One region of the Azonexus hydrophilus genome, then DNA from elsewhere that is predicted to be linked to it. Evidence: riboswitches for the same ligand, from Rfam matches in the RefSeq annotation. Region 1 holds a riboswitch; each other region holds the start of a gene.
What was found. Region 1 has a riboswitch for cobalamin ahead of bluB (5,6-dimethylbenzimidazole synthase). Riboswitches for the same ligand answer to the same signal wherever they lie in the genome.
Positions count from the first base shown of each region.

Region 2: another riboswitch for cobalamin. It lies ahead of AADV58_RS13375 (ZrgA family zinc uptake protein); the one in region 1 lies ahead of bluB (5,6-dimethylbenzimidazole synthase).
Region 3: another riboswitch for cobalamin. It lies ahead of AADV58_RS02455 (TonB-dependent receptor domain-containing protein); the one in region 1 lies ahead of bluB (5,6-dimethylbenzimidazole synthase).
Region 4: another riboswitch for cobalamin. It lies ahead of AADV58_RS09270 (TonB-dependent receptor); the one in region 1 lies ahead of bluB (5,6-dimethylbenzimidazole synthase).

Region 1 is NZ_CP151406.1:181,193-188,873, forward strand. Features, by position in the region: gene cobU (bifunctional adenosylcobinamide kinase/adenosylcobinamide-phosphate guanylyltransferase) at 1-340, shown strand, start outside; gene AADV58_RS00830 (cobyric acid synthase) at 315-1,781, opposite strand; cobalamin riboswitch at 1,841-2,024, shown strand; gene bluB (5,6-dimethylbenzimidazole synthase) at 2,065-2,790, shown strand; gene AADV58_RS00840 (Pathogenicity locus) at 2,787-3,032, shown strand; gene cbiB (adenosylcobinamide-phosphate synthase CbiB) at 3,020-3,943, shown strand; gene cobD (threonine-phosphate decarboxylase CobD) at 3,936-4,928, shown strand; gene AADV58_RS00855 (cobalamin-binding protein) at 4,925-5,809, shown strand; gene AADV58_RS00860 (cobalamin-binding protein) at 5,817-6,617, shown strand; gene AADV58_RS00865 (ABC transporter substrate-binding protein) at 6,666-7,559, shown strand; gene AADV58_RS00870 (diguanylate cyclase domain-containing protein) at 7,556-7,681, shown strand, end outside.
Region 2 is NZ_CP151406.1:2,772,923-2,780,603, forward strand. Features, by position in the region: gene AADV58_RS13355 (DUF2149 domain-containing protein) at 1-341, shown strand, start outside; gene cobN (cobaltochelatase subunit CobN) at 319-4,314, opposite strand; gene AADV58_RS13365 (DUF2149 domain-containing protein) at 4,311-4,613, opposite strand; gene AADV58_RS13370 (hypothetical protein) at 4,610-5,071, opposite strand; gene AADV58_RS13375 (ZrgA family zinc uptake protein) at 5,071-5,592, opposite strand; cobalamin riboswitch at 5,661-5,891, opposite strand; gene AADV58_RS13380 (hypothetical protein) at 6,012-6,278, shown strand; gene rpsD (30S ribosomal protein S4) at 6,308-6,925, shown strand; gene hemP (hemin uptake protein HemP) at 6,944-7,174, shown strand; gene AADV58_RS13395 (hypothetical protein) at 7,440-7,646, shown strand; gene AADV58_RS13400 (hypothetical protein) at 7,630-7,681, shown strand, end outside.
Region 3 is NZ_CP151406.1:498,955-506,635, reverse strand. Features, by position in the region: gene AADV58_RS02475 (sulfite exporter TauE/SafE family protein) at 1-691, opposite strand, end outside; RNA gene ssrS (6S RNA) at 763-942, opposite strand; gene AADV58_RS02465 (cell division protein ZapA) at 967-1,293, opposite strand; gene AADV58_RS02460 (hypothetical protein) at 1,295-1,492, opposite strand; cobalamin riboswitch at 1,607-1,812, shown strand; gene AADV58_RS02455 (TonB-dependent receptor domain-containing protein) at 1,918-3,753, shown strand; gene AADV58_RS02450 (iron ABC transporter permease) at 3,757-4,734, shown strand; gene AADV58_RS02445 (ABC transporter ATP-binding protein) at 4,731-5,504, shown strand; gene cobO (cob(I)yrinic acid a,c-diamide adenosyltransferase) at 5,511-6,101, shown strand; gene AADV58_RS02435 (hypothetical protein) at 6,130-6,771, opposite strand; gene AADV58_RS02430 (2-dehydropantoate 2-reductase) at 6,768-7,681, opposite strand, start outside.
Region 4 is NZ_CP151406.1:1,929,178-1,936,858, reverse strand. Features, by position in the region: gene AADV58_RS09275 (ribonucleoside-diphosphate reductase subunit alpha) at 1-2,619, opposite strand, end outside; cobalamin riboswitch at 2,776-2,978, opposite strand; cobalamin riboswitch at 3,090-3,289, shown strand; gene AADV58_RS09270 (TonB-dependent receptor) at 3,394-5,361, shown strand; gene AADV58_RS09265 (acetate uptake transporter) at 5,425-6,090, opposite strand; gene AADV58_RS09260 (GntR family transcriptional regulator) at 6,087-6,767, opposite strand; gene AADV58_RS09255 (hypothetical protein) at 6,751-6,873, opposite strand; gene AADV58_RS09250 (short-chain fatty acyl-CoA regulator family protein) at 7,023-7,681, shown strand, end outside.

The DNA of each region.
Region 1 (7,681 bases):
CGACACCTGCCTCCTGGTCGACTGCCTGACGCTGTGGCTCTCCAATCTGCTTTTCGCCGGCCGCGCTGCCGCCCAGGCCGAAGCCGGCGAGGCCGTCGACTGCCCGTTGTTCGCCGGTGAAACGGCGGCGCTGATCGAGACGCTGCCGCAACTACCCGGCCGCATCATCCTGGTCTCCAACGAGGTCGGCTGGGGCATCGTGCCGATGCACCCGGTTTCGCGGCTGTTCGCCGATGAACAGGGGCGGCTCAACCAGCGCGTCGCGGCAGTCTGCGATCAGGTGACGCTGGTCGCCGCCGGCCTGCCGCTGACGCTCAAGGCAGCGCCAGCCAGGGCCTGAGCTTTTCCCAGGCGAGCGCCGCCTCGACCGAATCGGCCAGGCGGTCGAGATCGGCTTCGCGGCGGGCGGCAAAGTCGACGTGATCGACCTCGCCGGCACCGGCCCAGCGCAACAATGCAGCCAAGGCCTCGGGATGGTCGAAAACGCCGTGGCAGTAAGTACCGAGAACTTGATCGTCGGCCGAGATAGCACCATCGGCACGGCCGTCGGCCAGCTGTACGGCAGCCCACGTCAAGCCATCGCCCTGGGTGACGCCGAGGTGGATTTCGTAGCCGGTCATCACCGGCCGGCCTTCGAGATGCAAGTGGCCGCTCACATTGCGCAGCTGCTTCTCCGTTTCCAGCGTCGTGTCCACCGCCAGGAAGCCAAGGCCGGGCGTCGTTCCCGGCTTGCCTTCGAGACCGAGCGGATCGGCGATGCTGCGGCCGAGCATCTGGTAGCCACCGCACAGGCCGATCACCTTGCCGCCGTAGCGCAGGTGGCGGGCGATGGCGCGGTCGTGGCCATGGACGCGCAGCCAGTCGAGGTCGGCGCGCACCGCCTTGGAACCGGGCAGGACGATCAGATCGGCCGGCGGCAAAGCTTCGCCCGGCGCGATCCAGCGGAAATCGACCTGCGGGTGCAGGCGCAGTGGATCGAGGTCGTTATGGTTGGAAGTACGCGGGTAGGCCGGCGCGACGACGCGGATTTTTGCTGTTTTCTTGCCGTCGACCGTGGATGTCGCGATTGCGTCCTCGGCGTCGAGCATCAAGCCGTGCAGGTAGGGCAGCACGCCGAGCACCGGCTTGCCGGTGCGCTGCTCCAGCCAGGCCAGACCGGGTTCGAGCAACGCGATGTCACCACGGAAACGGTTGATGACGAAGCCGACGACGCGCGCCTGCTCGGACGCCGACAGCAGCTCCAGCGTGCCGACCAGATGGGCGAAGACGCCGCCGCGGTCGATGTCGGCGACGATGATCACCGGGCAATCGACCGCTTCGGCGAAGCCCATGTTGGCGATGTCGCGGTCACGCAGGTTGATCTCGGCCGGCGAACCGGCGCCCTCGACCAGCACGCAATCGTATTGCGCGGTCAGCCGGCCCCAGGATTCGAGCACCGCGCCCATCGCCCGCGGCTTGTAGTCGTGGTAGGCCTTGGCGTCGAGGTCGGTGGCGACCTTGCCGTGGATGATCACCTGCGCCTTGCGGTCGGTGGTCGGCTTCAACAGCACCGGGTTGAAATCGGTATGCGCTTCGAGACCGCAGGCCAGCGCCTGCAACGCCTGCGCCCGGCCGATCTCGCCACCGTCGACGGTAACCGCCGAATTGAGCGCCATGTTCTGCGGTTTGAACGGCGCCACGCGTACCCCACGCCGCTTCAGAATCCGGCACAGCGCCGCGACCAGCGTCGATTTGCCGGCGTCGGACGTCGTTCCCTGGACCATCAGCGCGTTGCCTATCATGCGTGCAAACCCGTGAAAAAAGGCCGTAATTATGGCACCATCGCTGCCTTCCGATGCGAATCGGAAACTTGTCTCCCGGTGCCTTCCGGCTTTGCCGGCAGGAGAATCGGGAAGGCGGTGCGATTCCGCCACGTGCCCAACGCTGTGAGGATGACGGGCGATGCACAGGCCACTGCTGCGGCGGGAAGGCGCATCGTCCGGGTGAATCCGAGTCAGAAGACCGGCCGGGAGACGTAATTCGGCACCGTGGACGGGTGCCTTCGCGTTTCCAGAAGGGGAATCCATGGAAAACCAGCACGCTTTTTCCGACGCCGAACGGGCCGCCGTCTATCACGCCATTTTCAGCCGCCGCGACGTGCGCGGCCAGTTCCTGCCCAACCCGGTCGCCGACGACCAGCTCGCGCGCATCCTGATGGCGGCGCATCACGCGCCGTCGGTCGGTTTCATGCAGCCGTGGAATTTCCTCGTCGTCCGCTCGGCGGACGTGAAACAGCGGGTGCACGACATCTTCGCGCAGGCCAATGCCGAAGCGGCGACGATGTTTCCGGACGAAAAGCGCGAAATCTACGGCAAGCTGAAACTGCAGGGCATCCTCGACGCGCCGGTGAACCTGTGCATCACCTGCGACCGCTCGCGCAGCGGCCCGGTCGTGCTCGGCCGCACGCACATGCCGACCATGGACCTCTATTCCAGCGTGTGCGCCGTCCAGAACTTGTGGCTGGCTGCCCGCGCCGAGGGCCTCGGCGTCGGCTGGGTCAGCATCTTCCACGAGAAGGCGCTGCAGGACGCGCTCGGCATTCCGCATCACATCGTGCCGATTGCCTATCTGTGCATCGGCCACGTCAGCCATTTCAAGGATCGCCCGGAACTGGAAAGCGCCGGCTGGCTGCCGCGCCTGCCGGTCGAGGAACTGGTCTTCCACGAACAGTGGGGGACGCGCGATTTACCGGAAAATGCCGGGCTGACCGCCGCCCTGTCGGCGCTCGCCGCGGCGGAGCGCGGCGCATGAATGGCACTTTCCCGGCCGACCAGCGCGCCGCGCTGCTCGCCCTGCCCGGCGTCGGGCCGACGGTGATCCGCCGCCTCGAAGAGGCCGGCTACGCGCCGTTGGCCCGGCTGGCCGGCGAGGAAAGCGCCGTCGTCACGCTGCACATCGCCCGCATGATCGGCTCGACCTGCTGGCACAACAATCCACAGGCGCGCGCGGCAATCGACGCCGCCATCGCCCTGGCCCGCCAATGGCCGAATTGAACCTGCTCGCCGGCCCCTACGCCATGCCGCTGGCGGCGCTCGCCGCGGTGCTGCTCGACCGCCTGTTCGGCGAAGTGCGGCGTTTTCACCCGCTGGTCGGCTTCGGCGCGCTGGCGGCGGCGATCGAAAAGCGGCTGAACCGGCGCACGATTGCCGGCGGCGTCCTCGGCTGGGCGCTGGCGGTGCTGCCCTGGGTGGCGCTGGCGCTGGCCTTGCGACCATTGGCGCCGTTCGCGGTCGACGTACTGCTGCTCTATTTTTCGCTCGGCGCGCGCAGCCTGTGCGAACACGCCGAAGCGGTCGCCCGGCCGCTGAGCGAGGGACGCCTTGATGAGGCGCGGCAGCGCGTCGGCTGGATTGTTTCCCGCGATACCGCAGCACTCGACGAGGCCGGCGTCGCCAAGGCCGGCGTCGAATCGGTGCTGGAAAACGGCAACGACGCGATCTTCGGCGCGCTGTTCTGGTTCGCCCTGCTCGGCGGCCCCGGCGCCCTGCTGTTCCGGCTGGCCAACACGCTCGATGCGATGTGGGGCTACCGCACCGAACGCTACAACCTCTACGGCCGCTGGGCCGCCCGCGTTGACGATGCGCTCAACTGGCTACCGGCCCGGCTGACCGCACTGAGCTACGCCCTGCTCGGCCGCTGGCGCGACGCACTGGCCTGCTGGCGCACCCAGGCGCCCGGCTGGGAAAGCCCGAACGCCGGCCCGGTGATGGCGGCGGGCGCTGGCAGCCTCGGCGTGCAATGCGGCGGCGCCGCCATCTACCACGGCCGCGAGGAAATTCGCCCGCCGCTCGGCTGCGGCCCGGCGCCGGTCGCCGCCGACCTCGGCCGGGCGATCACGCTGATCCGGCGCAGCCTGTGGCTGTGGCTAGCCGTCCTTTTCCTGATCGGAGCCCTGCATGCTTGACCATGGCGGCCGCCTGCGCGAAGCCGCGGCCCACTACGACATCCCGCTCGCCGACTGGCTCGATCTGTCCACCGGCATCAACCCGCAGGGCTGGCCGGTGCCGCCGCTGCCGGCCGCAGTCTGGCAACGCCTGCCGGAAGACAACGACGGCCTGGAGGCCGCCGCTGCCGCCTACTACGGCAACGCCAACCTGCTGCCAGTGGCCGGCTCGCAGGCCGCCATCCAGTGGTTGCCGGCGCTGCTGCCGCGCGCCGCCGTGGCCTGCATCGCGCCGCTCTACAACGAACACCCGCAGGCCTGGCAGCGCGCCGGCCACAAGCTGCGCTTCCTGCAGAACGCGACCCTGCCGCGCGCGCTGGCGGCGGCGACGCCCTACGTGCTGCTGTGCAACCCGAACAATCCGACCGCCGACCGCCACCCGCGCGAACTGGCGGTCGACGCCGCAGCGCAACTGAAAAAGCGCGGCGGCTGGCTGATCGTCGACGAAGCCTTCATCGACGCCACGCCCGAGCACAGCCTGACGCCGCTGGCCGGCACGGCGGACGCCCCTAACCTGATCGTCTTCCGTTCGCTGGGCAAGTTCTTCGGCCTGGCCGGGCTGCGCGTCGGTTTCCTGTTCGCCGCCCCCGAACTGCTGGCGAAGATGGCCGAGGCCATCGGCCCGTGGAGCGTCGCCGGCCCGTCGCGCGCCGCAGCAACGCTGGCACTGGCCGACAACGCCTGGCAAGCAAGCACGCGCCAGCGCCTGTTGGCCGACGGTGAACGCCTGCGCCAGTTGCTGGCACCACTCGGCGAGGTCAAGGCGACGCCACTGTTCGCGACACTGAACGCACCGACCACCGCCGAACTGCACGAACACCTGGCGCGCCGCGCCATCCTCACCCGCCGCTACGAATCGAATCCGCTGCTGCGCGTCGGCCTGCCACCCGACGAGGCCGGCTGGCAGTGTCTGAAGGCAGCCCTTGCCGACTGGAAGCCCGCATGAAAATCCACCTGCCTGCTGTACTGGCAGCCTTCGCCCTGAGCCCGATGGTCCACGCCGAACTGCTGATCAAGGACGATACCGGCCGCGAAGTCAGGCTGGCCAGACCCGCGCAGCGCATCGTCGCCCTCGCCCCGCACATTGCCGAAACGCTGTTTGCTGCCGGTGCCGGCGACAAGCTGGTCGGCACCGTCGACTACAGCGACTATCCGCCCGCCGCCAAACAGGTCAGGCGGGTCGGCGGCTATTCGCGCATCGATCTGGAAGCGGTCGTCGCCCTCAAGCCTGACCTGGTGCTGGCCTGGGAAAGCGGCAACAACATGGCGCAGGCTGACAAGCTGCGGGCGCTCGGCCTGACTGTTTTCGTTTCCCAGCCCAACCACATGGAAGACATCGCCGGCCAGGTCGAACGTTACGGCCGACTGGCCGGGACGGAAGCGGTCGCCAACGCCGAGGCTAGACGTTTCCGCGAGCGCATGGCGGCCTTGCGCACGGCCAACGCCGGCAAACCCAAGGTACGCACCTTCTACCAGATCTGGAAGGCACCGCTGGTCACCGTCGGCGGCCCGCAAATCATCAGCGACGCGATGCGTATCTGCGGCGGTGAGAACATTTTCGGCCACCTGACGCAGATGGCGCCGCGCGTCGGCATCGAATCGGTGATCGAGGCTGACCCGGAAGCCATCGTCGCCACCGGCATGGGCGACGCCAAGCCCGAATGGCTGGACGACTGGCAGCAGTGGAAGCGCATGACCGCCGTCCAGCGCGGCAACCTTTTCCACATCAATCCCGACATCATGCAGCGGCACACGCCGCGCATCCTCGACGGTACGGCGAAACTTTGCGACCACCTCGATGTCGCACGCAGCCGTCGCCCCAAGTGAGAACGCCATGCCCCGCCTGCCCCAGCGCATCGTCTGCCTGACCACCGAAACCGTCGAAGTCCTCTACGCCCTGGGCGAGCAGGACCGCATCGTCGGCATCAGCGGCTACACTGTCCGGCCACCACAGGCGCGCAAGGAAAAACCCAAGGTTTTCGCCTTCACCACCGGCGACATCGAGAAGATCCTCGCCGTCGAACCCGACCTAGTGCTGACTTTCTCCGACCTCCAGGCCGACATCGCCCGTGACCTGATCAAGGCTGGCATTGCGGTCTACGCGCTGAACATGCGCAGCGTCGACGACATCCTGGCGATGATCGAAACCGTCGGCCGCCTGGTCGGCGCCGAGGATCGCGCACAGGCGCTGGTCGCCGGGCTGGAAGCGCAGATCGCCCAGGCCCGGGCACTGGCCGAGAAACACATCGCCCAACATGGCCGCCGGCCGCGCGTTTATTTCGAGGAATGGGACGATCCGCTGATCAGCGGCCTGCGCTGGGCATCCGAGTTGATTGAAATCGCCGGCGGCGAAGATGTTTTCGCCGAACGCGCACGCTCGCCGTTGTCCCGCGACCGCCGGCCAACACCCGAGGAAGTGATCGCGGCGGCGCCGGAGATCATCATCGGCTCCTGGTGCGGCAAACACTTCCGCCCCGAACGTGTCGCTGCCCGGCCGGGTTGGGAGGCCATTCCGGCGGTCAATCAGGCGCGCATGCACGAGATCAAGTCGGCGATCATCCTGACGCCGGGACCGGTTGCCATCAGCGAAGGCCTGCCTTTGCTGCTCGATATTCTCTGGCCGAGTACAACGTAGGGCAAACGTGTATTGCCCTGGCATGTCGCCAGCCCCTATAGTGACGGCATGTCGCGGCCAGCACTGCTCCTCCTGCTGTTTTTCCTATTCCATGCAAAAGCCTGGGCAGGCGAAATTGCGCTCATCCTGGCCGATGACAGCGCGCCGTACCGAGAATTCGCCAGCAGCCTGCAAAAAAACCTGCAGGCCGGCTGGAAAATTGCCTACACCGATAACAATCTCCGACCAGCCGACCGGCAACCGGTGGACCTCATCGTCACCGCCGGCAGCGGTGCCCTGCGTACCGCCCTCGCAGCCAATCCGAAAACACCGATCCTGGCCACCCTGTTGCCCGAATACAGTTACCAGGCGGCGCTTGTCGAAGCGCGTGCACCGCCCCTGGTTTCGGCTATCTACCTGGATCAGCCGGCCAAACGACAGGCACGGTTGCTACGCTTGCTATTCCCGGAAGTGCGCCGCGTCGGCTTGCTGGTCAGCGATCAATCGGCACCGCAGATCGCATCGTTCCGCTCGGCACTGACCCTTCAGCGCATGCAGTTGCACAGCGAGCAGGCAAGCAACGAACAACAAATACTGCCCACGCTCGAAAACCTGCTCGCCCGCAGCGAAGTCCTGCTGGCCGTCCCCGATGCACTGATCTACTCACGCAGTAGTATCCGCCCCTTGTTGATCACTGCCTACCGCTTCCAGCGGCCGGTCATCGGCTTCTCCGCCTCCCTGGCCAAGGCAGGAGCGCTCGCTGCACTGTATTCGACGCCAGCCCAGATCGGCCGACAGGCCGGTGCACTGATTTCGGTTCATGGCAACCGCCTGCCGCCGCCGCGACCACCTTCCGAATATTCGCTGACCATCAACCAGAGCGTCGCCGATGCCTTTGGCCTGCGCCTGCCGGACGAAACCGATCTCTTGCAGAAACTGCTCACCAGCGGGACTGAAGAATGAACAACCTGACATTACGCCAGCGACTACTGATCCTCACGCTGCTACCCAGCGCCCTGATCACCACGCTGCTCGTGCTCTATTTCTCGATGACCGGCATCAACGCCATCGAAGACCAGTTGCGC
Region 2 (7,681 bases), 830 kb from region 1:
ACGAACCGGAAACCGAAGACCCGATCCTGTCGGTGGTCAACCTGATCGACATCTTTCTGGTCATCATCGCCGCGCTGCTCATCACCGTCGCCCAGAACCCGCTGATCAATCCGTTCAACAAGCAGGACGTGACGGTGATCACCGACGCCGGCAAACCGACCATGGAAGTGCTGGTCAAGAAGGGCGAGAAGATCGAGAAATACAAGGCCAGCGGCGAAATCGGCGGCGGCGACGGCGAGAAGGCCGGCGTTGCCTACAAGATGAAGGACGGCTCGATGGTCTATGTTCCCGAAGGTAGCGAAGCTGCAGCCAGTGCCGTCACTGGCGAGCCTGTCGATTGAATCTGGCACGCTGAACCACGGCACCACCAATCAGCGGCACAAGTAACAACGCCAACAACCATGACGGCGACGGCACATCCGGTACGGGCCGTGCCACCAGGCGCTCACCGCGGACGGGTTGGTAGCCGTCGGCGACCTCGGCCGTCGCCGTTGCGGCAGTCAGTTCGCTGACTGCAACAGGCGTCACGCCAGCCGGCAGGCGGCTGACGCCGCGCAAGGCGGTGACCGGGTTTTCAGGAAGTGCGGTCCTCACCCACGCTTCGACCGCCTGCGACGGCTTGCTCAGCGGGGCTTCGGCGGTCAGTTCGCGGTACAGCGTCGCCAGTTCCTGACGGGTGGCGGCATCCGCTTTCCAGTGTTGGTGGCGGACGGCCTGAATCAGGCGCTCCAGGGTTTGCGCGTAGGCCTGGGGATGGCTGCGCAGCCATTCGCGAACGCCGAGCCCGTGCTTGTCTCGCACGAAAACGTCGTGCATTCCTTGCCAGTGATCGTCGCGGACCGCGCCGTCCACGACGCTGGCCCAGCCCCAGGCGAACTGGGCTGCCTTGAGGACCTGCAAGGTGCCGGCGTAGCCTTCCTTCTGCATGGCTTCAACCCAACCAGGGTGTAGATAACGCGCCTGCATTTCCAGGGCGATGCTCTGCCCGGCCGTCTGCGCGTAGGGTTCGTCGGCCTGCTGCAACTGGCTGACGTGCAGTTCCAGCGGCTTGTCGCGGCCGGCGGCGCGGGCCGCGGCGGCCAAGCCGCCGAGGTACTGGAAGGGGTCGTCCGAGGTCATCATCCCGAACAGATTGGAGGTTCGCGACAGCAACGCCGCGTCGGTACGCCGCAGTTGCGCAGCGAGTGCCTGCGCGGCCACGCCGGCCGCCAGCCCGGCGACCGGCTGGCCGTCGACATAGGGCTGACTCATGCGCTGCAGAAACATCTGACCGAGGCGGGCGTCCTTTTCCTGTAGCCGATCGTCGAGCACCGCTTCGGCGATACCGGTGCCGTAGTCGCCGACGGCGTTACCGAACACCCGCGCCTGGCCGAGGCGGTCGGCAAGCGCACGCGGCGTGCCACGCTGGCGCAGTTCATCGGCCACCGCCCGACTGTGGCGAGCGACGCTGCCGCCGGGTTCGGCCGTGGCGACGGCAGCGACCGCCGTATCGACCAGCGCCATCAAGGCCGGAAACTGGTCGCGGTAGGAACCGGTCACACTGAGCAGGACATCGACGCGCGGTCGGCCGAGTTCGTCGGCGGGGATCACTTCGACGCCGCGCGGCCGACCGGCATCGTCCCAAACAGGCCTTACGCCCAGGGCGACCAGCGCCTGCGCCTCCATCACTCCCTGGTGGCGCAGGGTTTCGCCGGCCCACAGCGACAGGGCCAGACGTTGCGGATGGACGCCGGCGTGACGGTCCAGCCAGCCGGCCAGCCACTGATCGAAAAGCAGTTGCGCCACGGTGTAGGCCTGACGGGTTGGCAGGCGGCTGGGATCGAGGCCGATCAGGTTGCGCCCGGTCGGCAGGCTGTCCGGATTGCGGATCGGATCGCCGCCGTAAGCGGCCGGGATGAAACGCCCGGCCAGCGCGTCGAGCAGGGCCGGCATCTCGTTCTCGACGCTGAGCAAACGGTCGAGCGCCTGCGCCCGCCCGGCCAGTTCGCGTAAGGCCTCGGGGTCGATGGCCCGTTCGCCGGCCCGGTTGGGCACAGCGGTATCGTCGCCGGCACGGCGTAGATCGAGGCGACTGGCGGCCTCGGCATCGTTCAGCGCAACCGCGAGCCAGCGCATCGGCCGCGAGCTCTCGATGTGCCGGTAATCCATCAGGAAGGTTTCGTCGACGTCCTCGCCCAACGCATCGAGCAAGGGACGCTGAAGCGCCTGTAGAATCTGCAGGCGGAGCAAGGCCGGTTCGGGCACGCTGCCAAACACCGCCAGCCCGCGCGGCTGGCTGCCGTGGGCAAGCTGGTCGAGCCAGGGATGCAGGGCATCGAGGAAGGCATCGAGTTCGCGCTGCACCCGTTCGATCGGCCAGCCGAGATCGTGGTGCAGGCGGTTTTCGGCGATCAGCGCGGTCAAGCGCTGACCGACCGCAATTTTGGTCGGCCCTTCGTCGGCAATCGCCCACTCGTGCATCAGTTCGTGCAGTTGCGCCATGCCGGGCCCCAGGCCGCTGGTCGCCAGCACCGGCGTATGGTGACTGAGCAACACGGCGCGCCCGCGCCGCTTGGCGGTCAGCGCCTCGCCGAGGTTGTCGACGATGTAGGGATAGATCACCGGCAAGTCGCCCAGCGGCAGCAAAGCGTCGTCGAGGACGTCGAGCCCGCGCGGCTTGCCGCCGGCCCATTCCTGGGTACCGTGGGTACCGAAGTGGATCAGCGCATCGCCCTGGCGCGCCCACAGGTAAACCGCCAGATAATGGTGCGACAACGGCGTACCACTCTTGTGCGAAAACGGATTCTGGCCGCGATGCAGGGTTTCCTCGCGCGGCGGCTGCGGCAGCACCGAGACGTTGCCGAGTCGCAAGCGGGGAATGACGAAAACCTTCTCACCCTGCCAGTCGACCAGATAACGGCTTTTCTCCGGCTCGCCCCAGTGGCCGGCAATGCGCTGTCGCGTGTTGGCCGGCAGGCTGTTCCACCAGGCACGGTAGGTAGCCAGTGGCAGGGCCTCGGCCTGGTCGGCGGCGAGCAGGGCGCGCAGGTCGGCGTCGGGATAGTAGGCACTCAGCAAGGGTTGCAGGTTCGCCACCCAGGCCGCTTCGGGCAAGGATTGCGTGCGGTAGCCGGCGTGCACCAGCGCGGCGGTGACGTTTTCCAGGCTGCGCGGCACATTGAGGAAGGAGGCGCCGAAATTGCTGCCGCCGGCCGGATAGTTGTACACCATCAGCGCCAGCTTTTTCTCCGCCGGCGGCTTGCGCTGCAGCGCGACCTGCCGCGCGGCGCGGGCGATCAGCGCATCGGCCTGGCGCTCGATCAGTTCGACCGGCCGTTGATCGTCGGGATGGGCGGCAACGATCAGCGGATCAATGGCGCCTGCCGCCTCCGGCTGGAACAGGTAAAAGGGCGTGTCGGCCAGACGCAGGCCGGTCGCATCGTTCTGCCAGGCGGCGGTATCGCCATGGCGATAGGGCAAGGCCGACAGCAGCGGCACTTGCCAGCGCGCCAGCAGGGTCTGCAGGTCGGCGCCTTTCGACACCAGCTGGTGCAGCACCAGTAAGGCCGGGTGCGCCGTTTCCGGGCCGCTGTCGCGGCGGTCCGCACGCGCCACCAGCAACTGGCGCAGGCCACCGGCATCGAGTTGCTGACCGAAGACCGCATAGGCTGCCAGCCCGTGCGCGTCGAAGCGGCGCAACCAGGCGTCGAGCCAGGCTGTTTCGCCATTGACGAAATGATGGCGATGGACGAGCACCGCCACTGCCGGTCGCGGATCGCGACGCCAGGCTTGCAGGGCGTCGACGTCGGCCAGGAAGTCCGGTGCGTCCGGATGGTAGAGCCCCTGGCGCGGCCAGGGGCGCGGCGCCGGCAGGTCAGCCGCAGCTTGCGCTTCGCTCATGCCGGCGAGACGGCGGGTGGCCAGGGTCAGCGCGGCGCGGATGTTGCCTTCGCCGCCATGGCGCAGGTAATCGGCCAGCCGATCAGACGCGGCAACCGACTCGGGGCCAATCCAGACCACCGGCACCTTGACCGCCCCAGGCGGCAGCAAGTCGGCCAGCAGTGCCTGCGGCATCGCATGCGGCGCATCGACCCACAGCATGTCGGCACTGCCGGCCGCCGCCAGCAGGCGCTGGCGCTGCGCCGGGCGTTCGCTCTCCGGCAGGGTCAGCGGCGTATCGAAATGCCGGAACCGCCAGCCATTCGCCTGCGCCAGGCGTTCGACCAGGGCGGTGCGGGCCTTGGGCGTGATGTCGGCAGTCACCCACAACAGTTCGCGCGCCTGCGCGGCACCCGCCAGGCAGACGAGCAGCAGCCATCCCAGCCAGCGCATCATGGCTTGGCGGCCGGGCCGTCTTCCGGAACGTAGATGATGCTGCCGTCGCGCAAGCGGTAGGCAACGCCGGCCCGCACGCCCTCACCTTCGCCGCTGTCGCCGGTGCCCTGGTAGCGGATTTCCTGGCCGTTTTCCGGAATCGCCAGTTCCACCGGCGCCCCCGGATCACCAGCCGACGACAGATTGACCGCCGCCAGCAGGGCGACGACCAGAACGAGAAAGACATCGACCAGGTTGATCGACGACAGCATCGGGTCGTCGTCATCCTCTTCCAGGATGTTGAAATGCTTGAGGCTCACGCCAGGCCCTCCCGGCGCTTGCGAATGGCCAGCAGTTCGCCGAGCAGCCAGCGACGGCGCAGGGAATACAGGACCAGGCCGATGGCCGCCGCCGTCAGCGCCAGCACGACGCCGGCAAAGGCGTCGCTGAACACCGCCAGCGCAGCGCTGCCGTTGCCGCTGGCAACGCCGTGCAGGGCCGGGCCGAGCGGGATCATGGTGGCGATCAGGCCGAGCATCGGCGTCACCCGGCTGAGCAGGCGGAGCGGCTCAAGCCGGCGCAGGACGATCAGCTCGATCTCGTCGAACGCCAGTTCCGGTGCGTCAGGCAGACTGCGGAAGGCCGGCGAACGCCGCTGCCAGGCTTCGACCAGCACGGCACCGCTCATCCACAGGGCGTAGACCAGCGCCGCCGCCAGCAGCCAGAGAATCGGCGTCAGCAGCAACTGGGTGAGTTGGGTAAAGCCGGCCTCCAGCATCAGAACACCAGCGCCGGGAAACGCGGACGGATGGTCTGGGTCTTTTTCGCGCCAGCGCTCTCCAGGCGGACCCGCAACTGCTTGAGCCCCGGGTGGTCGCGGAAAGCACTGAAGCTTAGCGACTTGAGCGCTTCGGGCTGGGCGCATTCGAAGCGGATTTCGTGCACCAGGTTGGCAATATCGACCTTGGGATCGACTTCGCCCAGCGCCGGTTCGGTGCGACTGCCACTCAGCTTGCACTGGGCTTCGGCCGGCGGCTCGACAAAGCGCAGCGGGTCGGCGACACGTTCGACGAAGGCCTGCCAGACCTGCTGCTGTTTTTCGTTGCGGGGCGGATAGTCGTAGCCGAGATAGGCTTCCAGCGGCACATCGAGGCGCACTGTCAGCGCCGTGCCGTCAACACTGACCTGGACATTGCCGTGACCGTGGGTGTGGTTGCCGTGAGCCAGAGCAAGCGGGGAAAAACAGGCAGCCGCCGTGAACAGGGCGCACGCCGCCACACGCGTAGGGATTTTTGACATGGGAAGAAGTTCCGGAATGACGCCCTGCCGACCTCCCCGTCGACATCAGGCATTACGGCCCGGCGCATGCGCGGACCACCCTGTTGGCCGGTATCCGGGCTGGTGGATCTTGCCTTCACCGCCTTCCCGGGATGCGTTGCATCGCCAGTGGCTGCAAGGTGAAAGCTGGACGCGGACGTCCATCCACTTACCGTTGCGGGGGCAGCGCTGGTTGGATCTGCCTGACGGCCAATCTCCCAGCTTCCCGTTTAACCGCGCCTGCCGAGGCATGCGCGAGCACCAACGGGCGGATGTTAGCACAGCCTGCCAAAAGACACTTGACGCCAAATGAATTATTAACAATAATTCTCATTCAGTAGCCAGCAAGCCGCGTTTCCGGCCAGCCAGCCAGTTTCCCCGAACCGACTGGAGCGCCCCTCATGGAACACGCCGACATGCCCCTCGAACTCAGGCTGGCTGCCGTCATCCACCTGTTGTCCTCGTCAGCCCTGCGCGGCGCCACCTTCCACAAGACCGAAGCCTTGCGCACTCATCTGCGCAGCGTGGCCGACAGCGCCGACCTCAATCCCTACCTGAAGAGCACGCTGCAGGAAGTCCTCGGCGGCTGGGAGGCGGTGCACTGCCACCCCGCTTCGGTTCCGGTCGACTGCTACCCGCTGGCCCACCCCGGCTGCCAGACCCACTGACATCAATCACAGTACGAGAGAGAGTAATCATGTCCCGTTATACCGGCCCCCGCCTCAAAGTCCTGCGCGCCCTCGGCGTCGATCTGCCGGGGCTGTCACGCAAATCGATGCAGGAACGCAACCAGCCGCCCGGCCAGCACGGCGCCCGCAAAGTCACCTCGCGCAAGTCCGAATTCGGCCTGCAACTGATGGAAAAACAAAAGCTGCGCTACAACTACGGCCTGAGCGAACGCCAGCTGCGCCGCGCCGTTGCCGATGCCAAGAAGGATCGTGGTGCTACCGGCAACAAGCTGGTCGAACTGCTCGAACGTCGGCTCGACAACATGGTCTTCCGCGCGGGTTTCGCGCCGACCATTCCGGCCGCGCGCCAACTGGTCAGCCACGGTCATTTCCAGCTCAACGGCAAGCGCGTGACCATTCCTTCGATCCGCCTGCGCATCGGCGACGCCTTCGGCCCGACCGAGGCCGGACGTAAGATCGATCTGGTAAGGGCTACGCTGGAAGAGCCGGCGCTGGAGCGCCCACAATGGATCACCTTCGATGACGCGACGACCTGCGCCCGCCTGACCCACCTGCCCGACGGCGACGCGGCGCCCTTCCCACTCGACCTGCAGCGTGTGGTCGAGTACTACGCCACCCGGATGTAATCCCTCGAGGAGCCCATCATGGAACCGAGCAAACAGACTCTGCGCATTCCTTTCCTGCATGCCAACGGTCCGCGCCCGACCTTGCGTCTCAAGCCCGAACAAGCCGCCGCCCGGGCCGCAAGCTGCGCAGTCCAGTGCATCGCCAGCAAAGCCCTGTTTGGCGAATGCAACGAAATCTGCATCCGCCACAGCGGCAGCGAGTACCGCCTGCGCATCACCCGCCAGGGCAAGCTGATCCTGACCAAGTAAGCCCCACCGAGCAAGCCGGAGCAGGTCGCTGACCCCGCCTGCTCCTCCGGAGGGCGCCGATCACACGCCGGCGCCCTCCACCCGAAAATATAGCATTGTCACAAAACGAAACAATTCTTGTTTGACTAAATTCGCTATTCACGTATATTAAGAACCATTCTCACTCACGCGAGGCGCCACATGAACAGCCTGTTGATCCATACCGGTATCGCCGCCACCCTGCTCTGGCTGATGCTGGCCGGCGCCAGTTTCTGAGGAGAAAACCATGCCGAAAAGCGACATCTGGGCCGCCACCCTCAGCCTGGTCCTGATCCACGAAGAGACCGGGTGTCGTCAATCCGCGCTGCACGCGGCACGACTGCTTGAGCATCTGTGCGATCAGGACATTGATCATGAAACCCGTGAATTGTGCGAACGCGCCAGCCAACGCCTGGGTCAGCGTCAGGAGTTACACCATGCTTGCCCCGCTTGAAAACCGCGCCATCCTCGAAAAGGAACCTGCCGAGC
Region 3 (7,681 bases), 320 kb from region 1:
GCGCCATCAGGATGCTCATCGCAACGATGCCGATGAAGGCCGGCAGGTAGACATAGCCGAAGGAATAGGCCGGCAGTCCGCTATCGCTCCAGCCAGCGACGATATAACCAACAGCACCGGCAACAGCGATCGGGAAGCCGAGCGCCGACGATGTACCGACGGCATTGTGGATCGCCACATTGCAGAACAGCATGAACGGTACCGACAGAAAACCGCCACCGGCCGCGACCAGGCTGGAAATTACGCCGATCACACCGCCAGCGACGAAACGCCCCAGGTTGCCTGGCATCTGACGATGGGCGTGCGGTTTGAAATCGAGCATCATCTGCAACGACGCGTAATAGACGATGACGACAAAAATCGCAGTCATTGGCCCGGTCGGTACCTGGCCTGCAACCAGCGAACCGCCAAAGGTACCAAGCACCAAACCCGGCGCCATGGTCCGGACAATATCCCAACGCACTGCTCCGTGCGCATGGTGGGCGCGCATGCTGGAAATCGATGTAAACACGATCGTCGCCATCGAAGTACCCAGGGCCAAGTGCATGACATGGTCGGTTGGAAAGCTCTGGGCAACAAACAACATGTACATGAAGGGCACCAGCGTCAGACCGCCACCGACACCAAACAAACCGGCGACAAAACCACCAAAAATGCCCAGCAAGGGATACGTTAGCCACCAAATCGTCATGATCGGAGATATTCGTTGAAGCTGACAACCAAAAATGAAAACAGGTGGCAGAAGCTGCCACCTGTTTGGTAAAAGTCCCCGCGAGTGCCGTCAGGCCGGCATCCTGAACCTGGGTTCAGAGTGGCTGCTTTCCTTCCGCATCAGGCACATTCGACGAAGAACGCGCACAACAGCGGAGTCTTGGTCCGCAACCGATGCCAATCAGCATTGGTTCAAGGAATATATGGCCTTAACAAACACCGCAGGGAACACTCGGCGGGCAATCCCGCAGCGACTCAGAGATCCAGTTGCTGCTGGGGTGCCAGCACGGCATCGAGCCGTGCTCCCATGTCTTCGATTCTACGCTTCGTGTCGGTCGACGCAAGCGCTTCTTCGGCAGCCTCGCCAGCCGGCGCCGCCAGGCGTTCGTGGGCGATGTTCAGCGCGGCCATCACCGCCACGCGTTCGGCGATGGTGCTCTTGGTCTTCTGGGCGATTTCGCGCATCTTGTTGTCGACCAGATCAACCGCTGCCAGCAGCGCATCGCGCTCCTCCGGCCGGCAGGCAACGCGGTATTCGCGGCCCATGATCTTGACGTCGAGGAAATTCTGCTCGGCACTCATCTCAGGCATCCTCGGGCAGCTTGTCCATCAGGCCTTCCAGCCGCTCGCGGGCAGCCGTCATCGTCGAGCGCAAGTGCAGACGCTCGGCCTCGGCCGTGGCTATCTGGTTCTTCAGGACTTCGTTCTCGGCACGCAACTGGTGCACCAGGGCGACGACCTGATCGATCTTGGCTTCGAGCGCTTCGAATTCGCTATTCATGGCGCGCACTATAGAGGGACAAATGCTGCCCGGTCAAGGACTAAGCAGCTATTTTCAAAGTGTTTTATCGGCTGTCGACGCCATTGGCATTCGCATCTCCCGGCCAGGCGCGCTAGAATGCGCGCCGTGTCAGGTGCTGCGCGCGGTTTTCACCAAGCGCAGTTAAACGGGAAAGCGGTGCGTCTCCAACGAGACCAAGCCGCTGCTGCCCCCGCAACGGTAAGCAAGTGCGGGCGTATCACGAAGCCACTGGGGAAACCTGGGAAGGCGATACGTCAAGACTTGTGAGCCCGGATACCGGCCTTGCACACCTAGCGGAAGTACCACGGGGTGGTGGTGCCGGTTCCTGACCAGCCCTCTCCCCTGCGCACTTCCTTGTCAATGCATTCCGGCATGCGGGGACGCCTGCCGGAAAGGGGAAATCCATGAACTCACGTTTGAAGCCGCTGGCGGTATTGTTACCGCTCGCTTTTTGCCAACCACTGCAGGCCACGGAGCAGCTTGCCAGCCTCGACACCATGGTGGTCACCGCGACACGCCAGCCGATGCGGGTCAGCGAAGTGTTGACCGATGTCAGCGTGATCGAGCGCAACGAGATTGAAGCCGCCGGCCACACCAATCTCGAACAGATCCTGGCTGCCCAGCCGGGCATACAGATCGTTGCCAACGGCAGCTGGGGCGCCGAATCATCGCTGCTCATCCGAGGCACTAACGGCAAACACGCCCTGCTTCTTGTCGATGGCATGCGAATGGGCTCGGCAACTAACGGGAACGTTTCCTGGTCTCGCATTCCCGTTGCGCAGATTGAACGCATCGAGATCATCCGCGGTCCAGCCTCCGCAATGTACGGCAGTGACGCCATCGGCGGCGTGGTCCAGATCTTCACCCGACGCAGCGAAGAAACCTTTCATTTCTCCGCCGAAGCCGGTGCCGGTAACTACGGTACGCAAAATGGCAGTGTGAGCATGTCTGGCAAACAGAATGGCTGGAACTATGGCGCAACCGTGTCTCACGAGAGCACCAAGGGCTTCAACAGTCGCCCCTGGACAACTACAGCCAACCCGGACAAGGATGGTTTTCACAACCTCGCGGCATCGGCGCGTCTGGGTTATACCTTCGCTCCGGGCCATGAAGTGCTGCTGTCGGCACTTCATGCGGACGGAATGAGCCGTTATGACGGCAGTGGCGCTACCAACGACTGGGTGAGCAAGACCCGGAACGGCAACGGCTCCTTGGTATTGAAAAACAAGATCAACCCGAACTGGAACAGCACACTCACATTCGGGCGCAGCAACGATTATTCCGACAACCTGCGTAACGGTTTGTTCGATAGCCGGTTCAACACCGATCAGAATCTGTATTCGTGGCAACACGACCTGAATACTCGCTGGGGCAATCTTCTGGTCGGACTGGAAAGCACGCGACAATCCATCACGACGTCGGACAACTACGCGGAAAAAACACGCCAAAACGATTCCGTTCAACTGGGCTGGAACCGCGGCTTTGGCCAACATCGCCTGCAGGGAAGCATTCGCCATGATGACGACTCGCTTTTCGGTGACAAGACCACCGGCTCCCTTGCTTATGGCTATCGTCTAACGCCCAATTGGCGAGCCAGTGCCAGTATTGGCACGGCGTTCAAAGCGCCTACGTTCAACGATCTCTATTACCCCCTGAAAAGCGGCTACATCGGGAACCCGGACGTACGTCCAGAATCAGCAGTAAACCGCGAAATAACGATTCACCATGAAGCCGGAAATCACGCTCTGTCACTGACCTGGTATCTCAACCACATCAAGGACATGATCTCCTGGACCCAGGTCGGCGCAGTCACCACCCCGACCAATATCGACACCGCCAGAATTGAAGGCGCCACTTTGAACTGGCAAGGCAGACTGCGCGGCTTCGATCTGGCCTTCAATTACGACTGGCTAGACGCAAAAGACCAGAAGAACAGCAGGCAATTGCCCAGGCGCGCCCGGCATTCGGCCAACGCTTCAGCTGGGCAGGAGATTGGTCCATGGAACTGGCGAACCGAATTCCAGTTCACTGGCAAACGTCATGAGTATCCGTCCACCGGCCCGAAAGTGGATATGGGCAGCTATACACTGGTCAACCTCTACGCCGCCTACCGCTTTGCCCCGGCCTGGAGCGTATTTGCCCGCGTCAACAACCTCTTTGACCGGGACTATATACTCGTCAACACCTACGCCACCCCGGGGCGCAACGCCTTCATCGGCATCCGCTACAGTCCGAAATAATCCATGCCCACCCGCCGCCGTGCCTTCCTGATTCTCTCCGCGCTCAGCCTGCTGGCGCTGGCGAGTTTCGCCTTGGCCCTGTCGGCGGGCAGCCTCAAGGTGCCGCTGCCCGACATCGTCGCCGCGTTGTTCGGGCACGGCGACGGGGCGGCTGACATGGTCGTGCAATTGCGCCTGCCACGGGCACTCGCCGGCTTCGCCTGCGGCGGCTTGCTGGCGCTGGCCGGGGCGCTGATGCAGGTGCTGCTGCGCAATCCGCTGGCCGATCCTTACGTGCTCGGTATCTCGGGCGGGGCCGGCGTCGGCGCCATGTTCGGCATCCTGATCGGGCTGCCGCTGCTGGCCGTCGACGGACTCGCCTTTGCCGGCGCGCTCGGTGCCATGTTCCTGGTCTTCGGGCTGGCGCATGGCGACGGTAGCTGGACGCAGACCCGCCTGCTGCTCACCGGCGTCATCGTCGCCGCCGGCTGCGGCGCGCTGATTGCCCTGATGCTGTCGATTGCCGACGAAGGCAAGCTGCACGGCATGCTGTTCTGGCTGATGGGCGACCTTGGGCAGACCTTCACCTGGTGGCCGGCGGCACTGGCGCTGGTGGTCGCACTGGCCTGCGCGATGCCGTTCGCCCGCGAACTCAACCTGCTGTCGCGCGGCCTGATGCAGGCCCAGGCGCTGGGCGTGGCGGTGGGGCGGCTACGCTACACGGTTTATCTGCTGGCTTCGGTGGCCACCGCCGCCTCGGTGACCACGGCCGGCTCAATCGGTTTCGTCGGTCTGGTCGTCCCGCACCTGGTCCGACTCGCCACCGGCAACGATCAACGCCTGTTGCTGCCGGCCACCGTACTCGCCGGCGGTTCGCTGCTGGTGCTGGCCGATACCGCCGCCCGCACGGTGATCGCGCCCCTGCAACTGCCGGTCGGCGTACTCACCGCGCTGATCGGCGTGCCGGTTTTCCTGTTCCTGCTGTCGAGGCAACCGAAATGAGCGCCCCCTTGCTCGAAGCCCGCCAGCTCAGCGTCGACATCGGCGGCAAAACCGTCGTCGACTGCCTCAACCTCAGCCTGCAGCCGGGCGAACGGCTGGCCATCCTCGGCCGTAACGGCGCCGGCAAGTCGACGCTGCTGTCAACACTGGCCGGCCTGCGTCCGCCGCAGGCCGGGGCCGTGCTGCTCGACGGCGAGGACTGCGCCTTGCTGCCGCCGCGCCAGGCGGCACTGCGCCGGGCCTGGCTCGGTCAGTTCCAGAACGATCCGTTCGGCTCGACCGTCCTCGAAACCGCACTCACCGGTCGCCATCCCCATCTCGGTCGCTGGGACTGGGAATCGAAGCACGATGCCGAACTGGCGAGGAGCGCCCTGAAAGCCCTCGGTCTGGCCGGCATGGAAGCCCGCCAGGTACACACACTGTCCGGCGGCGAACGTCAGCGCCTGGCCATCGCTACCTTGCTGACGCAGGCGGCAACGCTCTACCTGCTCGACGAACCCTTGTCGCACCTCGACCTCAACCACCAGATGGCCGTCCTCGAACTGTTCGCCGGCACCGCCCGCGACTGCGGCGCCGCCGTCGTCATGGTCCTGCACGATCCGGCACTGGCCCACCGCTTCTGCGACCGGGCATTGCTGGTCTACGGCGACGGTCGTTGCGCACAGGGCACAGTCGACGACATCCTGACCGCGGCAACGCTGTCCGAACTCTACGGCCACGGCCTGCGGCAGATCGAAGATCGCGGCCACCGCTGTTTCATCCCGGAGTAAAACCTCATGACGATCAGCCACGAACAACGCATGCAGAAAAAGAAGGCCGTGATCGACGGCAAGATCGACGCCGCCCAGCAGGAACGCGGCGTGCTGGTGATCAACACCGGCAACGGCAAAGGCAAGTCGTCGGCCGCTTTTGGCGTCGTCGCCCGGGCGCTCGGCCACGGCCTCAAGGTGGGCGTCGTCCAGTTCGTCAAGGGCCGCTCGGATACCGGCGAGGAAGCCTTTTTCCGCCAGCAGCCGAACGTCGCCTGGCATGTTGGCGGCGAAGGCTTCACCTGGGAGACCCAGGACAAGGAACGCGATGCCAAGGCCGCCCAGGCTGCCTGGGACGTTGCCTGCCAGCACCTGGCCAACCCCGAGATCAGCCTGGTCGTCCTCGACGAAATGACCTACGCCTTCAAGTACGGCTGGCTCGACCTCGATGCCGTCATCGCCAAGCTGCTCTCGCGCCCGGCCATGCAGCACGTCATCGTCACCGGTCGCGCCGCACCGCAGGCACTGCGCGACGCGGCCGATACGGTCAGCGACATCGGCATGGAAAAACACGCCTTCCAGGCCGGGGTCAAGGCGATGCCGGGGCTGGAGTGGTGATTCCCCGGGACTAAGCGAGGCGTTTCGACTACGGCCGGAACGCGCCCGAATTCCGGCGGAACAGTCGGCTCAGCAAACCGATGAACACAAGTACCGCCATGGTCCAGCCGAGCACACGGGAAATCGGCAACTCACCCTCGCGCGCCGCCCCCACGAAGAAGAGAACAAAGGCCAGCAGATGCAACGCCCAGCGTTGGCAGAGCATCCAGTACGCCCTGGTCTGCCAGGTCCAGGCCAGGCAGACGTCAATCACCCACCAGACGGCGAATACGGTGTCCAGACGCGGCACGGTGACCCGGGGAGTGTTCAGGATGCGCGACCAGTCGTTGTCGAAAATGATGACCACGGCCCAGTAGAAGTGCACGGCGAACACCACCAGGGAAGCACTCCAGCTGATGCGCCACCAATGCCAGGCCTGGCGTGAGCGGTTGATGCTGGGCAACAGCGCCAGCGCTGGCGCGGCCAGCAGCAACGCGGCCCAGATGGTGAAAAAGGTCAGGTGCAGGTCCTGGCGCAAGGACTCGGCCATATCGGCGGGACCGCCGCCCGGCGGCGAGAGGGAGAACAAAGGCGTTCCCGCCGTCCATTCGGCAGCACCAAAACACAGGGCGAGAAAAAGGCAAGCCAGCAGCAGGCTCAAGCCCGCATCGCGTTGGGTCGTCGTCATCATGGTGTAGTCGTCGGGCGGGTGCTCAGGGTCTGGATACGGGCGACCATGGCCTCGTTCAGTGGGGCGCGGCGACCTAGCCGCTCGGCCAGACGCACGATCTCGCCGCAGAGCACGTCGATCTCGGTCGGCCGCCCGGCAGCCAGATCATCCGCCATGCTGGAACGGGCCTGCGGATCAATACGCAGCAAGCGAGCGGCAATCAGGCGAAACAGCGGCGTCGGCAAGCACAAGATACGGATCAACAGATTCCAGGGCAGGGGCGTCAGCGCGGCCGGCTCTGCCCCGTCCAGCCGCATCAGCGCCAGCGCCTCGCGCATCAAGCCGGCAAACTGCTGGCGGTAACCCGCGTCCAGCAATTGGGCACGCAACGGCAGACCCGAAAGCGCATTGACCGGATTGTTGAGGTTGAGCAGCAGCTTGCCCCGTTGTATCGGTTTCAGGTCGGCGTGCAGGGCCAGCGGCACACCGGCTTGGGCAAACCAATCGGCACTGCGAGCTAGCGGGGCATGCTCCTCGGCTGCCAACTGGCCATCGCTGCCACGGTGAAAACAACCCGGGCCGATTTCGGCAATATTGAACGGCACCATGCCAGCCAGCCAATTCAGACCTGGCGCCACGGCTTGCGCCAGCGTCACGTTGTGCAGGCCATTCTGCAGCGACAGCACCGGGGTGCCTGCTGCCAGATGGCGTTCAAGCTCCTGCGCAGCCGCTTCAGTGGCACGGCTTTTGACACACAGCAACACCAGATCGGGATGACAAGCAGTGGGAACCTGCTCGTGAAGCCGCAATTGCGCCGGCGCCAGGAACTGGTTCCGACCATCGCGGTCGCTCAGGCGCAGGCCGTGCGTGCGCAAGGTCTGCAGCACAAGGGGCCGACCGACGAAATCGACCTGCGCGCCCGCATGCTGCA
Region 4 (7,681 bases), 1.7 Mb from region 1:
CCAGGCCAGCTTGTAGATCTCGTCGAGCTTCTTGCCGGAAGGCAGCGCCAGGTAGAGATTCAGCGACTGCGCCTGGTCGATCCATTTCTGGCGTCGGGCGGCGGCTTCGATCAGCCACACCGGGTCGATCTCGAAGGCGGTGGCGTAGCGGGCTTTCAGTTCGTCGGGCACGCGGTCGATGCGGGCGAGCGAGCCGTCGAAATACTTGAGGTCGGCGACCATGACTTCGTCCCACAGGCCGAGCGTCTTGAGGTCGCGGACCAGGGCTTCGTTGACCACGGTGAATTCGCCGGACAGGTTGGATTTGACGTAGAGGTTCTGGTAGGCCGGCTCGATGCTGGCGGAGACGCCGACGATGTTGGAGATGGTCGCGGTCGGCGCGATGGCAACGCAGTTGGAGTTGCGCATGCCGTGGCGAGCGATGCGTTCTTTCAGCGCGTCCCAGTCGAGGCGGCTGTCGCGGTTGAGTTCGACCGCCTCGCCGCGCCCGGCTTCGAGCAGCACGATGCTTTCGTGCGGCAGGATGCCACGATCCCACAGACTGCCGGTGAAGCTGGAGTAACGGCCACGCTCCTGCGCCAGTTCGGTCGATGCCCAGTAAGCCTGATAGCAGACGGCTTCCATGCTGCGGTCGGCGAATTCGACGGCTTGCGGCGAGGCGTAGGCAATGCCCAACTGGTACAGGCAATCGGCAAAACCCATGATGCCCATGCCGACCGGGCGGTGGCGCAGGTTGGCGTTGCGCGCCTTGGGCGTCGCGTAGAAGTTGATATCGACGACGTTGTCGAGCATGCGCATGGCGGTGCTCACGGTGCGGGCGAGCTTTTCCCGGTCGAGCTGGCCGTCCTTCAGGTGCGCCAGCAGATTGACCGAGCCGAGGTTGCACACCGCCGTTTCCGAATCCGAGGTGTTCAGCGTGATCTCGGTACAGAGGTTGCTCGAATGCACGACGCCGACGTGCTGCTGCGGCGAGCGCAGGTTGCAGGCGTCCTTGAAGGTGATCCACGGGTGCCCGGTCTCGAACAGCATGGTCAGCATCTTGCGCCACAACTGCACGGCGGGAATCTTCTTGTGCAGCTTCAACTGGCCGGCGGCAGCCCTGGCTTCGTAGGCTTCATACGCCTCGACGAAGGCGCGCCCGGATTTTTCGTGCAGGTCGGGCGTATCGACCGGCGAGAACAGCGTCCACTCGCCACCGGCAATTACGCGCTGCATGAACAGGTCGGGAATCCAGTTGGCGGTGTTCATGTCGTGCGTGCGGCGGCGCTCGTCGCCGGTGTTCTTGCGCAGTTCGAGGAATTCCTCGATGTCCAGGTGCCAGGTTTCCAGGTAAGCGCAGACGGCGCCCTTGCGCTTGCCGCCCTGGTTCACGGCGACCGCCGTGTCGTTGACCACCTTCAAAAACGGAATGACGCCCTGGCTCTGGCCGTTGGTGCCCTTGATCCGGCTGCCCAGCGCGCGCACCGGTGTCCAGTCGTTGCCCAGCCCGCCGGCGTACTTCTGCAGCAGGGCGTTTTCCTTGATCGACTGGTAGATGCCGTCGAGGTCGTCGGCCACCGTGGTCAGGTAGCAGGACGACAGTTGCGAATGCAGGGTGCCGCTGTTGAACAGCGTAGGCGTCGAGCACATGAAGTCGAAGCTGGAAATCAGGTCGTAGAACTCGATGGCGCGCGCTTCGCGGTCGATTTCGTTCAAGGCCAGGCCCATCGCCACGCGCATGAAGAAAAGCTGCGGCGTTTCGATGCGACGGCCGTCGATGTGCAGGAAATAGCGGTCGTACAACGTCTGCAGGCCGAGGTAGCCGAACAACTGGTTGCGCTCGGGCTTGAGCGCGGCGGCCAGGCGGTCGAGGTCGTAATCCTTGAGGCGCGGGTCGAGCAGTTCGGCAATCACGCCGCGTTCGACGAAGACCGGGAAGTAAGTTGCTTCGACGGCCTCATCCTGCGCCGCTTCCGGCCCGGCCGCTTCCTCGACCAGGCTGGCCAGCAGCAGGCGGGCGGTGGCGTAGTCGTAACCGGGTTCGCGCTCGATCAGCGTACGCGCGGCGAGCACCAGCGCCTGCTTGACGTCGGCCAGCGCAACACCGTCGTACAGGTTCTTCAGCGCGTGATCGAGGATGGTCCGCGGCGAAACGCCCTCCCCCAGCCCGGCACACGCCGTTTCGCAGGTTTTCAGCAAACCTGCGACATCGAGCGGCCGGCGCTCGCCATCGACCGTCACATGCAGCTCGGGCACGCCCTGGACTTCGGCCAGCGCGGCCCGCTCGGCGGCGCGCCGCTCGCGGTAGAGCACATAGGCGCGGGCGACGTCGTGCTCGCCGGAGCGCATCAGCGCCAGTTCGACCTGGTCCTGGATATCCTCGATATGCACCCGGCCACCGTCCGGCAGGCGGCGGGTCAGCGAACGCACGACCGTTTCGGTCAGCCGCGCAACCAGTTCGCGCACCCGCGACGAGGTCGCGCTCTGGCTCCCCTCGACGGCCAGGAAAGCCTTGGTCAGGGCAACGGAAATCTTCTCGGGATGGAATTCGACGACCGCGCCATGACGGCGGATCACCTGCAGCGCGGCGGCACTGTGGGCGGACAAGTCGGAAATGTGCGCGAGGACGTTCGAGGACACGGCAATGCTCCGGTTCGGGGGGCGGAACATGGCTGGCGCGTGACGCGGCCGCGCAACGCTGTGCCGACGGACGGCGACAACGGACAAGCACGGACGACAAGAGACGAAACGCTCACGCAAAACCTCTCACCAGGGACACCCCGCCCCAAAGGAAAATGAAAAGGACACGTTGCGGCAGGTCTCCTGGCTCCCGGCTCAACGCGTTTCACCCGCCTTCCCGGACGCATCCAGTGGCATGGGGTGGCGAAACGCTCGCCGGTTACAGTTGCGGGGGCAGCCCCGGGATTCGGATCGTCAGATCCGGCACCGGATTCCCGTTTTAATCCCCTTGCGGGGAACCATCAACGCGACGGAGTTTATGCCTTTCGCTTGCCGCCAGTCAACAAAAATCACTACATGCAGTAGATGAGAAGCGGCAAGCGACTAAATATAGACAAAAGCAAGACATGGCAGTGTCGTTTCGATCCGCTATAATTATGAGCGTTTCAGGTGCCGTCGGCGGTTTTCCGCCACGGTGAAACGGGAAAGCGGTGCGTCCTCGGACAAAGCCGCTGCTGCCCCCGCAACGGTAAGCGAGTGCGGGCGCGTCACAAGGCCACTGGGTTCTGCCCGGGAAGGCGACGCGTCAAGACTTGCCAGCCCGGAGACCGGCCTGCGACGACCAGCGAAGTGCCGCGGGGAAGCGGCCACGGCCGCCCGTCAGCCCATTCCCCACGCGCTTCACCTCAACCAAGCACACCGGCATGCGGGGACGCTGCCGGCAGGGGAAAACCAATGCACATCCGCCTCAAACCCGTGGCAGCCACGCTGCTCGCCTTGTTCGCCGGCAATCTTGCCGCCCAGACGCTCGACACCATCGTCGTCACCGCTACCCGCTTCGAATCAAGCCAACAGGAAAATCCGATCGCCGCCCAGGTGATCACCGCAGACGAAATCCGAAACAGTGCGGCAACCACCGTCGGTGAAGTTCTGAACAAACTCGGCGGTGTACATAGCCGCATCAACTTCGTCGGCACGCCGGATTCGCCGCTCGACCTGCGCGGCTTCGGCATGACCGGCGACCAGAACACGCTGGTCCTGGTCGACGGCCAGCGCATTTCGGAGAACGAACTGGTCAGCGCCCGCCTGTCGGCGATCCCGCTCGACAGCATCGAACGCATCGAGATCCTCCGCGGGTCCGGTTCCGTGCTTTACGGCAGCGGCGCGAGCAGCGGCACGATCAACATCATCACCCGCTCGGCGCTCGGCGCGCCGCTCTCCGGTAACGTCTCGGCCCGCGTCGGCAGCCATGACCTGAGCGATCTGCGCGGCGGTTTCCGCGCCGGCGGCGAACGCTGGGGTCTGCGCCTCAACGCGCAGCGCCTGCGTACCGACAACTACCGCGACAACAACCGCAGCGAACTCGACACCGCTAGCGGCGAACTGCGCTTCGGCGACCGCGACGGCTTCGTCGCCCTCGCCTTCAGCGCCGACGACCAGAACTCACGCCTGCCGGGCGCCCGCAGCGAAGCGCAACTGCGCAGCGACCGCCGCGGCGCGGCGACCCCGGACGATTATTTCGACAGCCGCAGCCAGCGTTTCTCGCTGCGCGGCGAACGGCGCCTCGGCGAACTGACGCTGGCGCTCGACATCGCCCGCCGCGACAAGCGTGCCGACATGTTCAACAACACCGCCTGGGGCAGCACACTGGCCAAGACCGACGTCGGCGTCACCACGGTCTCGCCGCGCGTGCTCTGGCAGACCCGTTTCGACCAGGTGCTCTACAACCTGACCGTCGGCGCCGACTGGAGCCACTGGACCTACGACAACGACACCGCCGCCACCGGTTTCATGAGCGCCCTCGACGAATCGGGCAAGCAGAAGAACCAAGCCTTCTACCTGCGTAACGACCTGCACCTGGCCGCCAGTGGCACCCGGATCAGCCTCGGCGGACGCCGGGAGAGCGTCCGCCAGACGCAGCACGAGCGCCTGGTGCCGCGTGACGCCAGCGAGCGGCACAGCCTGTCGGCCTACGAACTCGCAGTGCAGCAGGAACTCGGCGCCGGCTTCTCGGCTTACGGCCGGATCGGGCGCAGCTTCCGCATCGCCAACATCGACGAGAACCGCTGCTGGACGGCACCTTGTCCGACGCTGTTAAAGCCTCAACGCTCGCTCGACCGCGAGATCGGCGCCCGCTGGCAGGGGGCTGGCGCCAGCTTCGGCGCCAGTCTGTTCGAGATGGATATCAGCAACGAAATCCACTATTTCGCACCGACCTTCTCGAACATCAACCTCGATGCCACCCGCCACCGCGGCATTGAGCTCGAAGGCCGCCTGCAGGTCACCGCCGGCGTTGATCTCGCCGCCCGCTACACCCATACCCAGGCGCGCTTCCGCGACGGCAGCTACGGCGGGAACAATGTCACCGGCAACGACGTGCCGCTGGTGCCCAAGCACCGAGCCTCGCTCAATCTCGGCTGGCAGATACTGGAAAGCACCCGTCTCGGCGTGAACCTGAGCTACACAGGCAAGCAGCGCTACGACAACGACCAGCCCAACCGCTTCCACAAGATGCCGGCCTACACCGTGACCGATATCAAGCTGGCGCACGACATCGGCGACTGGCGGCTGGCGCTCGGCGTGAACAACCTGTTCGACCGAAAGTTCTACTCCTACGGCATCGTCAACGGCACCTTCACCTCGTTCAACGCCTACCCGGAAGACCGCCGCAACGCCTACCTCAGCGCCGAATACCGGTTCTGATCGGCAATCGACCAAAACAGAATACGCCCCGCAGCCAGCCGGGGCGTTTTTTCGACGCCAAACTCAAGCTGCCAGCTTTCCCTCATGGCGCAGCGCCGCCACTGGGGGCATCCCTTTACGAACGAAGCCAAATGGCGCGCCCAGCGGCAACAGCGTACGGCCGAAATAAGCGTTGAGGAAAATCGCCCCGGCGGCGTAGAAGCCGAGCAGCGAAATCAACAGTTCCGACCAGCCGGCCAAGGCAATGAACAAAGCCGGCGCCACCCCGAGGATGGACAGCGCCAGTGACGGCAACAGCACGTTGATCAGGAACAGGATGGCGGCAAAGACCTTGTTCGTCTCGCAGGCGGCAACCAGAATGAACAACGAAAAAATGAAATAGGCGATACAGGCGTAAGCCAGTTGACGGACGTCGGCACCAACGGCGACGCTGCCGAACCAGCCTTGGGCGATCGCCCAGTGCATCGCCACCGCAGCCCAGAACAGGCCATAGGCACCGAGGACGATGGCGCCGAAAAAGTTGTTTTTGCGGAAGTCGACCGTGGACGCCCAGATCTGTCCGATTGAACCGAGAAACAATGCCCACGGCACCAGATAGGTCGTGCCACTGGTCCAACCCAGCTTCTGCGACGCGGCGACAAAGGTGACGACGGCCAGGCCGAAGACACCGAGAGCGGTCGGATCGGCGAGTTGCGGGCGGGTTTCGGTGATGTGAAGATGCTGGGTCATGTGGATATTTCCTCGAGGGTTTCGGGCAATTCGCCCGGGATGGCGGGAATCGCGGCGAGTACCGCGTTTCGGAAGAAGCCGTGGTGCAAGCGCGCCAACCGGTCGACCTCGGTCAGGTCGCCATTGAGCAATGCGGTGCCCAGTGCCAGACGGCTAGCGGCGGAGAGTTCGCGGTCGATCGATGCGAAGCCGGGACCGACCGCCAGCCTGAGCTGTTGCTCCAGGTTGCGGCTGGCGGCGGCGAATACCGGACTGGACAGGGTCGCCCGCGCTGCCGCGCAGAAACCACGCCATACCGCGCGCGGTGGCGTCGCCGTGGCCAGCGCCTGCCAGGTGTCGAGCAGCTGCCGCAAACGGGCGTGCGGCAGGTCGACCAGGCGCTGCAACACGAAGCCATCGACCAGCGCCAGCACATCGAGCACCTGGACCAGCTCGGCGCGCCCCGGCGCGACCACGCTGCAGCCGCTGAACATGCGCAGGTCGAGCAGGCCGTCGCGGACCAGCACCTTGATCGCTTCGCGCACCGGCGTCCGGCTGACGCCGTAGTGGCGGCTCAGCGCCAGCTCGTCGATGGCGCTGCCGGGCGGCAGGCGGTGGTCGAAGATGCTGTCGCGGATGGCCTCGGCGACGCCCTCGTAGAGCAGACGCGGGCGAATTTCCTCAGCGCTCGCCAGCATCGTCGGCGTCCTCGTCCGAAGTTTCAGCGGCCGGTTCCGCGACCGGCGGCTCGGCATCGGTTTCGCCGAACAGGCTGCTGAAGTAGAGATAGGGATTGACGAACATCGGGGGCTCCTCGCGAAAAATGGCTTGCCAACGCAGCCGATAGTTCGCAATATACGCACCGCAAAAACCCTGACCAGGCCTGAAAAAGCGCAGTTTTGCGAAGATTTTTCAGCGAATTTGCAAACTTTGCGAAGACACCGGAAGCGACAATGAAAAAAGCCTTCATGGGCGTACGCCTGAAACGCCTGCGCGAGGAACGCGGCCTGACCCAGGTCGCGCTGGCGCGGGCGCTCGACCTGTCGGGGAGCTACCTCAACCAGCTCGAACAGAACCAGCGGCCGCTGACCGTACCGGTGCTGCTCAAGCTCAACGCCGTCTTCGGCGTCGATGTCCAGCGCTTCTCCGAGGACGACGAGGCACGCCTGATCGCCGACCTGCGCGAGGTCTTCGACGAATCCGCCGGCGCCGAAAAGGTGACGCTGGCCGAAATCCGCGAGCTGGCGGCGAACATGCCGGCGGTCGCACGCAGCCTGCTTCAGTTGGCCCGCCAGCAGCGCGCCGGCCAGGAGCGCGAGGCAGCACTGGCCGCACGACTGGGGCTGGACCGCAGCGAAACCGGCGGCACCCGGCCGATGCCCTTCGAGGAAGTGCGCGACTTCTTCTACGCTCGTCACAACCACATCGCCGAACTCGACGAACTGGCCGAGCGCCTCGCTGCCGCCTGGCGGCTACGCCCGGGCGACGCCGCCGACGGCCTGGAAAAGCGCCTGCAGCACGCGCACGGCATCGGCATCGTGCGCGGCGGCTGGCACGATGGCGGCGCCGAAGTCCAGCGTCGTTTCGAACCTGCCCAGAAAACCCTGATCCT